Regions from separate parts of the Streptomyces sp. CNH287 genome, predicted to be linked through region 3. Evidence: riboswitches for the same ligand, from Rfam matches in the RefSeq annotation. Region 3 holds a riboswitch; each other region holds the start of a gene.

Region 1 (2,190 bases), on a different contig from region 3:
CGGTCGGTGGCGAAGCCCTTGAGGGTGCCGGTCACCTGCCCGGTCTCCGTCATCACCTCGTCGTCGGCCTTCATGAACTGGCCGCGCACGATCTCCGCCTTGCCCGCCCGCCCGCGCAGCACGGACGCGGTGACGTTGAGCCGCTGCCGGCCGCCCTGGCCGCCGCCCTGCCCGCCCGGATGGCCGGCGCCTCCGGTGGGGCCGCCCAGGTGGTTGAGGCGCATGCTCGTGGACGCCGGCGACTGGTGCGCGGCTGTCAGCTGCGCCCACTCCTCCTCGAACGTCACTCGGTCCTCCTGCTCGATCGTTGCTGGCGCGAATTTCAGCGCGGCAGCCGGAACGTATCGACCCAGGGAGAACAGCAGATGAAGAACAGTGGGGCACTTCCTGAACGCGACGACGGATTCGCGAGGGTGACCGAAGCGGGGCGGAGAGTGACGCCGTCCCGCGTACGCGGCCCCCGCGCGCGCACCGGTCCGCTCCGGCGGCGGGGCCGGGGAGCGGACCGGTGCGGGTGTGCGCCGAGGGCGCGGGTGAACGGCTCAGCAGGCGGCTCAGTAAGGGCCGTTCACGTTGTCGATCGAACCGTAGCGGTCGGCCGCGTAGTTGCAGGCGGCGACGATGTTGGCGACCGGGTCCCGCTGGTCGTTGGCGGTGCCCTCCACGTGGTACGCGGCGAACGTCGGCTGGATCACCTGGAGCAGCCCGATGGACGGGGTGCCGTTCTGGGCGTTGATGTCCGTGTTGTTGATGGCGTTCGGGTCGCCGCCGGACTCGCGCATGATGTTGCGGTGGATGCCGTCGTAGCTGCCCGGGATGCCGTGGGCCTCCATGATCGACAGCGCCTCCTTGATCCAGCCGTCCAGGTTGTCCGCGTACGCCTGGTCGGAGGTCGCTGCCTGGTCGGCCGCGGCGGTCTCGCCGCCCTGCCCGGTGCCGCTCTGGGCGCCGGCGGGGGCGCCGGCCAGGGTCAGCTGCTGGCCGGGGTGGATGACGTCCGGGTTCTCGCCCAGGGCCTCGCGGTTGGCCTCGTAGAGGGCGGACCAGCCGCCCTCCACGTCGTGCGCGGTGGCGATCTTGTAGAGGGTGTCCCCGCCGACGACGGTGTACGAACCCGCCTCGCCGGACTGCTCCGAGGCGGCGGCCGGAGCCGCGGCCGGGGCGGACGCGGCGGCCGGAGCCGCGCTCGCGCTGCCCGCGGTGAGCAGCGGGGCGGCCAGACCGGCGCCACCGATGGTGAGCGCGACGGAAAGCCGGGAAATGTGCCGGGAAGTGAAAGCTGAGCGCGAACGCTTATGGCGGCCACGAGACATGGTGAGTTCCTCTCCGCCGCCTGCGAGGTGAGCTGTCGGATTCGGGCTGGAGATGCCCGGCCGGTCGCCCGTCGCGCCCGAGAGCGCCGGGTGTTCCGGCTTCACCCCAAGCCGGCTGCCGTGAAGCGCAGCGCGGCACTGACCTGGTTCCCCCGCTCCTGCCGTGGGTACTGCTGTGGTTCCCGGCACGGGCGGCAGGATTCGGCGACCCGATCGTGGGGCCCCTGCCATGAGTGCGGAGGCGAGGAAACGTAAACACAGCGATTTGGTGGAGGCAAGGTGCCGGAATGGGTGCGTCCGGAGTAATTCAAGAAATGCTCAACACTGTGCAGTGGATCATTTTCTGAGCGTGAGAGGCGGGCGCCCGCAGTATTTCCAAAAGGGCCGAGGAAAGGGCGACTTGGCGTTTCGGCGGATACCGGGCCGCGTGGTTCCGCCGAGTCGGTGTGACTCCGGACACGGCGCCTGCGGCCGGTTCCTTATATCGGGCTATTCGTGCCGTTCGCGCCCGTTGGTGGCCTTCCGTGCATTCCGGTGATTCCGTGTCCGCCGCGGGACGGGGGCCGTCAGTACATCGTGAGGTCGACCAGCAGGGCCCGGTGATCGGTGCCGGGGAGGTCCAGGAACTGGGCGTCGGCCGCCTCGAAGTGCTTGCTGAGCAGCACGTGGTCGATCTGCGCGCCCAGCGGCGGCGCGGTGGCCGTGGGCCAGGTGGGGGTGCGCGACTGGCCCTGGAGGCGGGCCGCGTCCCGCAGCCCGGTGTCCAGCAGGGCGCGGAAGGCGGCGTGGTCCTGGGTGGCGTTGAAGTCCCCGGCCAGGACCCGGGGACTGTCGGCGCGCGCGGCGGCCCAGCCGCGCAGCCGCCCCAGTTCGCGTT
Region 2 (2,190 bases), on a different contig from region 3:
GGCACCTACTGCCTGGGCGGCACCCTCACCTCCCGGCTCGACCGGGTGCTGCGGGAGGAGAAGGGTTACACCTACGGCGTGCGCGCCTTCGGCCAGGTGCTGCGGTCCGCGCCGGACGGCACGGGCGCCGCGATGCTCGCCATCAGCGGCTCGGTCGCCACGGAGGTCACCGGGCCCGCGCTCGCCGACCTGTGGCAGGTGCTGCGCACCCTCGCCGCCGAGGGCCTGACGGACGAGGAGCGCGACGTCGCGGTGCAGAACCTCGTGGGCGTGGCCCCGCTCAAGTACGAGACGGCCGCGGCCGTCGCGGACACCCTGGCCGACCAGGTGGAGCAGCACCTGCCGGACGACTTCCAGGCCCAGACCTACGCGCGGCTCGCCACGACGGGCACGGTCGAGGCGACCGCCGCCGCCGTCAGCGCCTTCCCGGCGGACCGGCTCGTGACGATCCTGGTCGGTGACGCGGCGCAGATCGCCGATCCGGTGCGGGAGTTGGGCATCGGCGAGGTGACGGTGGTCTCCGGCACCTGAGCCTCGGACCCGGCGCCGAAGCCCGCGCGGCCCCCGCCGTCCCACCCGGGACGGCGGGGGCCGCGCCGGTTGTGCCGCTCGGGCGCCACTGTGGCGTACGCGACAAACAGCCGGATTCGTTTGGCAGTTCACCCCGGCCCGCTCTAGCGTCGGTCCGGCTGTGCATCAGAAGTGCCCGCGACCGCGGCCGACGTACAGCCATCGCCGAGTCCCCCACGGCGCGAGCCAGGGGAGCCGGGGACCCAACCATGAAGTCCCTGGGGTGAATCGGGCGGCCTCCCGCGAGGCGGCCTGTAGGAGACCTTCCTGCTCCGAACCCGTCAGCTAACCCGGTAGGCGAGAAGGAGGGAAAGGAGTACGCCGCCTCATGGCGTTCACCCGTGCCACGGGCAAGCACCGACGTCCGGCCCGCGCCTCTCGCACGAGGGCGCAGCTGGCCGGAGTGGCGGGCCTCGCCACCGTCGGCGTCGTCGGCTCACTCGCGTCCCCGGCGCTCGCCGCGTCCCGGCCCTCGCAGGCCCCGGCGCCCGACACCGCCCCGGACACCCCGGCTCCGGCGGACACGCCGCTGCCGCAGACGCCCGTGCTCGGCGACTACCTCGCCGAGTCGCTCGTCGAACAGGCCCACACCCAGGAGGACGCCGCCGCCCGGACGGCCGTCGAGGCCGCCGCGAAGGCGGAGGCGCGTCAGCGGGCCGAGCAGGCGCGGGAGCGGGCGGCGGAGCGCGCCCGGGAGAAGGCGGCCGAGCGGGCCGCCCGGTCCCGCCCGGCGGAGACGCGTGCCGCGCGCAGTGCCCCGCAGGAGCCGGCGGCGCAGCGCCCCGCGGCGGCCGGCGGCTACGTCCTGCCGGTGGCGGGCTCGTACGTCTCCACGCCCTACGGCGTGGGCGGCGGCATGTGGTCCTCGGGCACCCACACCGGGGTCGACTTCCACGCCGCCTCCGGCACCTCCGTACGCACCGTCGGCGCCGGTGAGGTGGTCGAGGCGGGCTGGGCCGGAGCGTACGGGAACAACGTGGTCGTCCGGCACCAGGACGGCACCTACACGCAGTACGGGCACCTGTCGTCCGTGGCGGTCACGCCCGGTCAGCAGGTCACCGCGGGCCAGCAGCTGGGCCTCTCCGGCAACACCGGCAACTCCCAGGGACCGCACCTGCACTTCGAGGCCCGCACGGGCGCGGAGTACGGGTCGGACATCGACCCGGTCGCGTACCTGCGCGGGCACGGCGTCGCACTCTGACCGGACCTGGCGCCTGACCTGACCTGACCGGCCCTGGAGCGTACGAGGGGCCTGCCGTGTGGACCGCGCCGGGGCGAAGTGCCCGGTACGGTCCACACGGCAGGCCCCGCCGGTCCGCCGCGGCTCAGACGGTCTCCGGCAGTTCCTCCAGGCCCTCGGCGACGAGCTTCGCCAGCCGGTCGAGCGCCACCTCCGCGCCGTCGGCGTCGGACGCGAGGATGATCTCCTCGCCGCCCTCCGCACCCAGGCCCAGCACACCGAGCATGGACGCGGCGTTGACCGCGCTGCCGTCGCCTTTGCGGACGGTCACGGGGATGCCCGCCGCGACGGCCGCACGGCAGAACATCGAGGCGGGGCGGGCGTGGAGACCTTCGTCCCAGCCGACGGAGACACGGCGTTCAACCATGGTTCAGCCCTTC
Region 3 (2,190 bases):
GCCAACTGGCCGGTCACGCCCGGGACATCGCCTCGCGCACGGAGGACGAGGAGGTCACGCGGCTCGCGGACACCATCGACCGGGCGGACGGGCTGGGCTGACGCCGGGCGGCCCGCCGCGGGGCGGGGCGGGCTGTTCGCCGCCTGCCGCGGGGCGGGCCGGGCCCGGACGGGCGCAGCCCGCGCCCCGGGGGGACAGAGCGCGGGCTGCGCGATCAGGGGCCACCGCGGGCCCGCCGACCCGCGGTGGCACCGGGCTCAGAGCGAGAGGCGCTGGCCCGGCATGATCAGGTCGGCGTCGCCGCCGATGACCGACCGGTTGTCCTGGTGGAGCTGCTTCCAGGTGGTGCCGTGAGCGTCGGCGATGGTGCCGAGCGTGTCACCGGACCGCACGGTGTAGTCGCCGCCGCCGGACTGCTGCTTGGCCGGCTGCTGGGGCTGCGCGGCCTGCGGCTCCGGCTGTGTCTCGGGCTGCGGCTGCGGTGCGGCCGGGGCCTTGGGCTGCTCGGCGCTCCCGCCGCCGCCCTCCTGGGCGCTGCCGGAGTCGCCGCCCGGGCTGACGTCCGCCGACGGGCCGCCCGAGGTGAGGCCCCCGGCACCCGCGCAGGCCCAGGCGCCCGGGCCCTGCATGGCGAGCAGCTTCTCGGCGACCGCGATCTGCGCTTCCTTGCTGGCCTGGTCGGCGCGCGGCGCGTACTGCGTGCCGCCCGCCGCGGCCCAGCTGGACTGCGAGAACTGGAGGCCGCCGTAGTAGCCGTTGCCCGTGTTGATGGACCAGTTGCCCCCGGACTCGCACTGGGCGACCTTCTCCCAGGTGTCGACCGAGGCGGCCTGGGCGCCCGTGGCGGACATCAGCGGCAGGGCGACGGCGGCACCGGTGACCCCGGCCAGCGTGGCGATGCGGACGGCCTTGGCCGGACGACGGTGACGGCCGCGAGCGGAAAAGAGCATGACGATCTTCCTCACCGACGCCTGCGAGGTGAGCTGTCGGACCCGGGCCGGATGAGTGCCCGCCCGTGCGCGGCTGCGCACGGTTTTCGCCCCTAGCCGCTCCCCGAAGGGCGCGGCGCTTACCTGGTTCCCCCGCTCCTGCCAACGGCGCTTGCGCGACGATTGCCCCCCCGGCCGCCGGCAGGATTCGGCGTGACGGCCCAGGGCGCCCGTCAGTTGACGAGCAGAGCGACCGTAAGCACACCTCCGCGACAGGTACAAAAACCGGCATCTGCCATCTATCGGCTCAACCGGAGGGCGGGAACCGGCGTCCTCGCAGGTGGTGCGCTCCACGGAGGAATGCGGCAGCCGGTCTGCGCGGCGGGTGGCGGGAGAGAAGCCTCACACCGTGGTACTACTCGCTCGGGCCCGACTCCGACCCAGGTACGGGGGGCGATGGATACCTGGGTGGCTGGCGGAAGATCACCCCGGCCGATTACTTTCATAGGGGTCCGGGGCGCCCGCGTACGACGCGAGCACCACCCCGCGCCCTCCAGCAGCACCGGCGCCGCCTGGCGCCACCACCCCGTATCACCTGGCAGCACCCGGCATCACCCGTTACAGACACCGCACGACCGCATATGAAGGGGCCCGCAGCGTGGCTGAGCAGCAGCTAGACACCGTCGGAGCGGAGGGCGCCACCAGCCCGCCGGCGGAAGCGGAGGCGCCGCCCGCGCCCGCCCACTCCGCGCGCGGCCTGACGAGCGCCGAGGTCGCCGAGCGCGTCGCCGCGGGCCAGGTGAACGACATGCCGGTGCGCTCCAGCAGGAGCATCGGCGAGATCGTCCGGGGCAACCTGTTCACGCGTATCAACGCGATCATGGGCGTGCTGTTCGTGATCATCATGTCCGTCGGCCCGGTCCAGGACGGCCTGTTCGGCGGCGTCATCCTGGCCAACACGCTGATCGGCGTCATCCAGGAGGTCCGCGCCAAGCGCACGCTGGACCAGCTGGCCATCGTCGGCGAGAGCCGCCCGCTGGTGCGGCGGGACGGCGTCGCGGTCTCGCTCACCGCCGAGCAGATCGTGCTGGGCGACGTCATCGAGCTGGGACCGGGTGACAAGATCGCGGTGGACGGCGTGGTGGCCGAGTCCGCCGACCTGGAGGTCGACGAGTCGCTGCTGACCGGTGAGGCCGACCCGGTGCTCAAGCAGCCGGGCGACACCGTCATGTCGGGCAGCTTCGTGGTGGCCGGCGCGGGC
Region 4 (2,190 bases), on a different contig from region 3:
GAGCGGGCGCTCCAGCGGGAGGGCGGCAGGCGGCGCGACGTGGAAGCGATGGAGGGCTTCACCACGGCCGCGCTCGCGGAGGTGCCCGCCGGCTGCCCGGGACGGCTGCGGATCGTCAACCGCGGGCATCCCCCGCCGCTGCTGCTCGCCGAGGGCGCCGCCCGCTACCTGGAACCGTCCGCGCCCTCACTCCCGCTCGGCATGGCTGACCTGGCCCGCTGGCCGGACCGCGCGGACGAGGCGCGGCTGCCGCCGGGCGCGCTGCTGCTGCTCTACACGGACGGCCTGTCGGAGGCGCGCGACAACGGCGGCGAGTTCTACGACCCGGGCGGGCGGCTCCAGGGCCGCCGCTTCGGCCATCCCGAGGCGCTGCTGGACGCGATCGTCGCGGATGTGCGGGTGTTCACGGGCGGTGACTCGGGGGACGACATGGCGCTGCTCGCGGTGTGCCGCCGTCCCGGCGGGTGAGGCGGGCCGGGCGGGTTCGCCGTGAGGGTGACGCGCTGTAGGGGCGCGCGGTCGGCAAGCGGGCCTGACGTAAGGGCCGTACGGGCCGGACGCGGCTGACCAGGGGCGGCGCGGAAGGAGCGACGGTGTGAGGAAGGGATCTCGGCCGCCGACGGCTTGCCCCAATTGCCCAACACTGACAGCTAAGTCCAGGCCAATGGAGAGTCAAAAACCCGGGAACGACTTGGATTCTCAGCCGCAAGTCTATTAACGTTCGATAACGCAGCGCGGTCGTCACTGCCGTCACGAGAGACGGCACCGTGCGCCGTCGCCTAATCCCGCAAGTGCGGCATCGCGAGCAACCAGCACGCGATACCACCGCGCAGAGGGAGCCGGGGAACCACCACTTGGGGTGAATCGGACACGTCCCGCCCATGGACGCGCCCGTAGGAGACCTTCCTGCTCCGAACCCGTCAGCTAACCCGGTAGGCGAGAAGGAAGGAAAGGAGAGCGCCCCGAGTGGCGTCCAAGACGTATGCCCCCGAGCCCTCGTACGACCCGTACTACGAGGTGGACGACCGCGGTTACCGCTCCGGCGACAACTACGGCGGGTACGGCACGCAAACGCTCTCCGAGTCCCCGGCCCCGGCCTACGGCCCGGACCGTGACGACTCCCTCCAGGAGTGGAACCCGACCGAGGACTCCATCCGTCCCGTGCGGGGCCGCCACCGGGTGGCCAAGCAGCGCGGCGGCATGGCCCGCAGCGGAGCGGTGCTCGGCGTCGGCGTGATCGCCGCGGTCGGCGCCGGCGGCATGGCCTCGGCCAGCGACAAGTCGCCCGCCCCCGTCTCGATGCCGGACCTCTCCGTCATGGAGGACCTCCCCGGCGTCGGCAGCCTGGTCTCGGACGACGACGAGGACGCCTCGGACGAGACCGTCCAGGCGGCCTCCCAGGCCCCCCTCAGCTACGCGGCGCTCAGCACCACCGAGGCCGAAGCGGGTCAGACCGACCCGGGCGAGGCGCTGCGCGCCCGCATCCTCGAACAGGCCGCACAGCAGCAGACCGAGGCCGACCGCACCGCCCGCGAGGACGCGGCGGCAGCCGCCGCCCAGAAGGCGGCGGACGAGGCTGCGGCCAAGGTCACCGCCGAGGCGAAGGCGGAGGCGGAGCGCAAGGCCGAGGCCAAGCGCAAGGCGGAGGCGGAGGCCAAGCGCAAGGCGGAGGCCGAGCGGCTCGCCAAGCTCGCCGCCAGCTACACGCTGCCGACCTCCAACTACCAGCTCACCTCCGGGTTCGGCGCCGCGGGCGGCATGTGGCAGAACGACCACACCGGCCAGGACTTCGCCGCACCGACCGGCACCCCGGTCAAGGCGGTCCACAGCGGCACGATCAAGGAAGCGGGCTGGGCCGGCTCGTACGGCTACCGCATCGTGCTGCAGCTGGATGACGGTACGGAGATCTGGTACTGCCACCTCTCCTCCATGCAGGTGTCCGCCGGTGCCGACGTCAGCACGAAGGACGTCATCGGCAACGTCGGCTCCACCGGCAACTCGACGGGCCCGCACCTCCACCTCGAAGTCCTGCCCGGCGGCGGCGACGCGGTCGATCCGCTGGCCTGGCTGCGCGGCAAGGGCCTCAGCGTCTGACGCGTCCGGCGCGCCCGGTACGCCAGGCGCGCCCGGTACGTCCGGTACGTCCGCGGATGGGGTACGTATGGCGCGTCGGCTGCCGCCGCCCCGTCC

Evidence for each region. Region 3 has a riboswitch for cyclic di-AMP ahead of H299_RS0101280 (LysM peptidoglycan-binding domain-containing protein). Riboswitches for the same ligand answer to the same signal wherever they lie in the genome.
Region 1: another riboswitch for cyclic di-AMP. It lies ahead of H299_RS0103030 (LysM peptidoglycan-binding domain-containing protein); the one in region 3 lies ahead of H299_RS0101280 (LysM peptidoglycan-binding domain-containing protein).
Region 2: another riboswitch for cyclic di-AMP. It lies ahead of H299_RS0120310 (M23 family metallopeptidase); the one in region 3 lies ahead of H299_RS0101280 (LysM peptidoglycan-binding domain-containing protein).
Region 4: another riboswitch for cyclic di-AMP. It lies ahead of H299_RS0122570 (peptidoglycan DD-metalloendopeptidase family protein); the one in region 3 lies ahead of H299_RS0101280 (LysM peptidoglycan-binding domain-containing protein).

Annotation. Positions count from the first base shown of each region.
Region 1 is NZ_AUKQ01000004.1:31,045-33,234, forward strand. Features, by position in the region: gene H299_RS31900 (hypothetical protein) at 1-287, opposite strand, end outside; gene H299_RS0103030 (LysM peptidoglycan-binding domain-containing protein) at 555-1,313, opposite strand; cyclic di-AMP (ydaO/yuaA leader) riboswitch at 1,316-1,498, opposite strand; gene H299_RS0103035 (endonuclease/exonuclease/phosphatase family protein) at 1,880-2,190, opposite strand, start outside.
Region 2 is NZ_AUKQ01000020.1:42,277-44,466, forward strand. Features, by position in the region: gene H299_RS0120305 (M16 family metallopeptidase) at 1-531, shown strand, start outside; cyclic di-AMP (ydaO/yuaA leader) riboswitch at 724-885, shown strand; gene H299_RS0120310 (M23 family metallopeptidase) at 899-1,771, shown strand; gene H299_RS0120315 (HPr family phosphocarrier protein) at 1,896-2,177, opposite strand.
Region 3 is NZ_AUKQ01000003.1:304,774-306,963, forward strand. Features, by position in the region: gene H299_RS0101275 (YfbK domain-containing protein) at 1-101, shown strand, start outside; gene H299_RS0101280 (LysM peptidoglycan-binding domain-containing protein) at 258-950, opposite strand; cyclic di-AMP (ydaO/yuaA leader) riboswitch at 954-1,110, opposite strand; gene H299_RS31530 (HAD-IC family P-type ATPase) at 1,738-2,190, shown strand, end outside.
Region 4 is NZ_AUKQ01000027.1:39,642-41,831, reverse strand. Features, by position in the region: gene H299_RS0122575 (PP2C family protein-serine/threonine phosphatase) at 1-468, shown strand, start outside; cyclic di-AMP (ydaO/yuaA leader) riboswitch at 806-953, shown strand; gene H299_RS0122570 (peptidoglycan DD-metalloendopeptidase family protein) at 967-2,094, shown strand.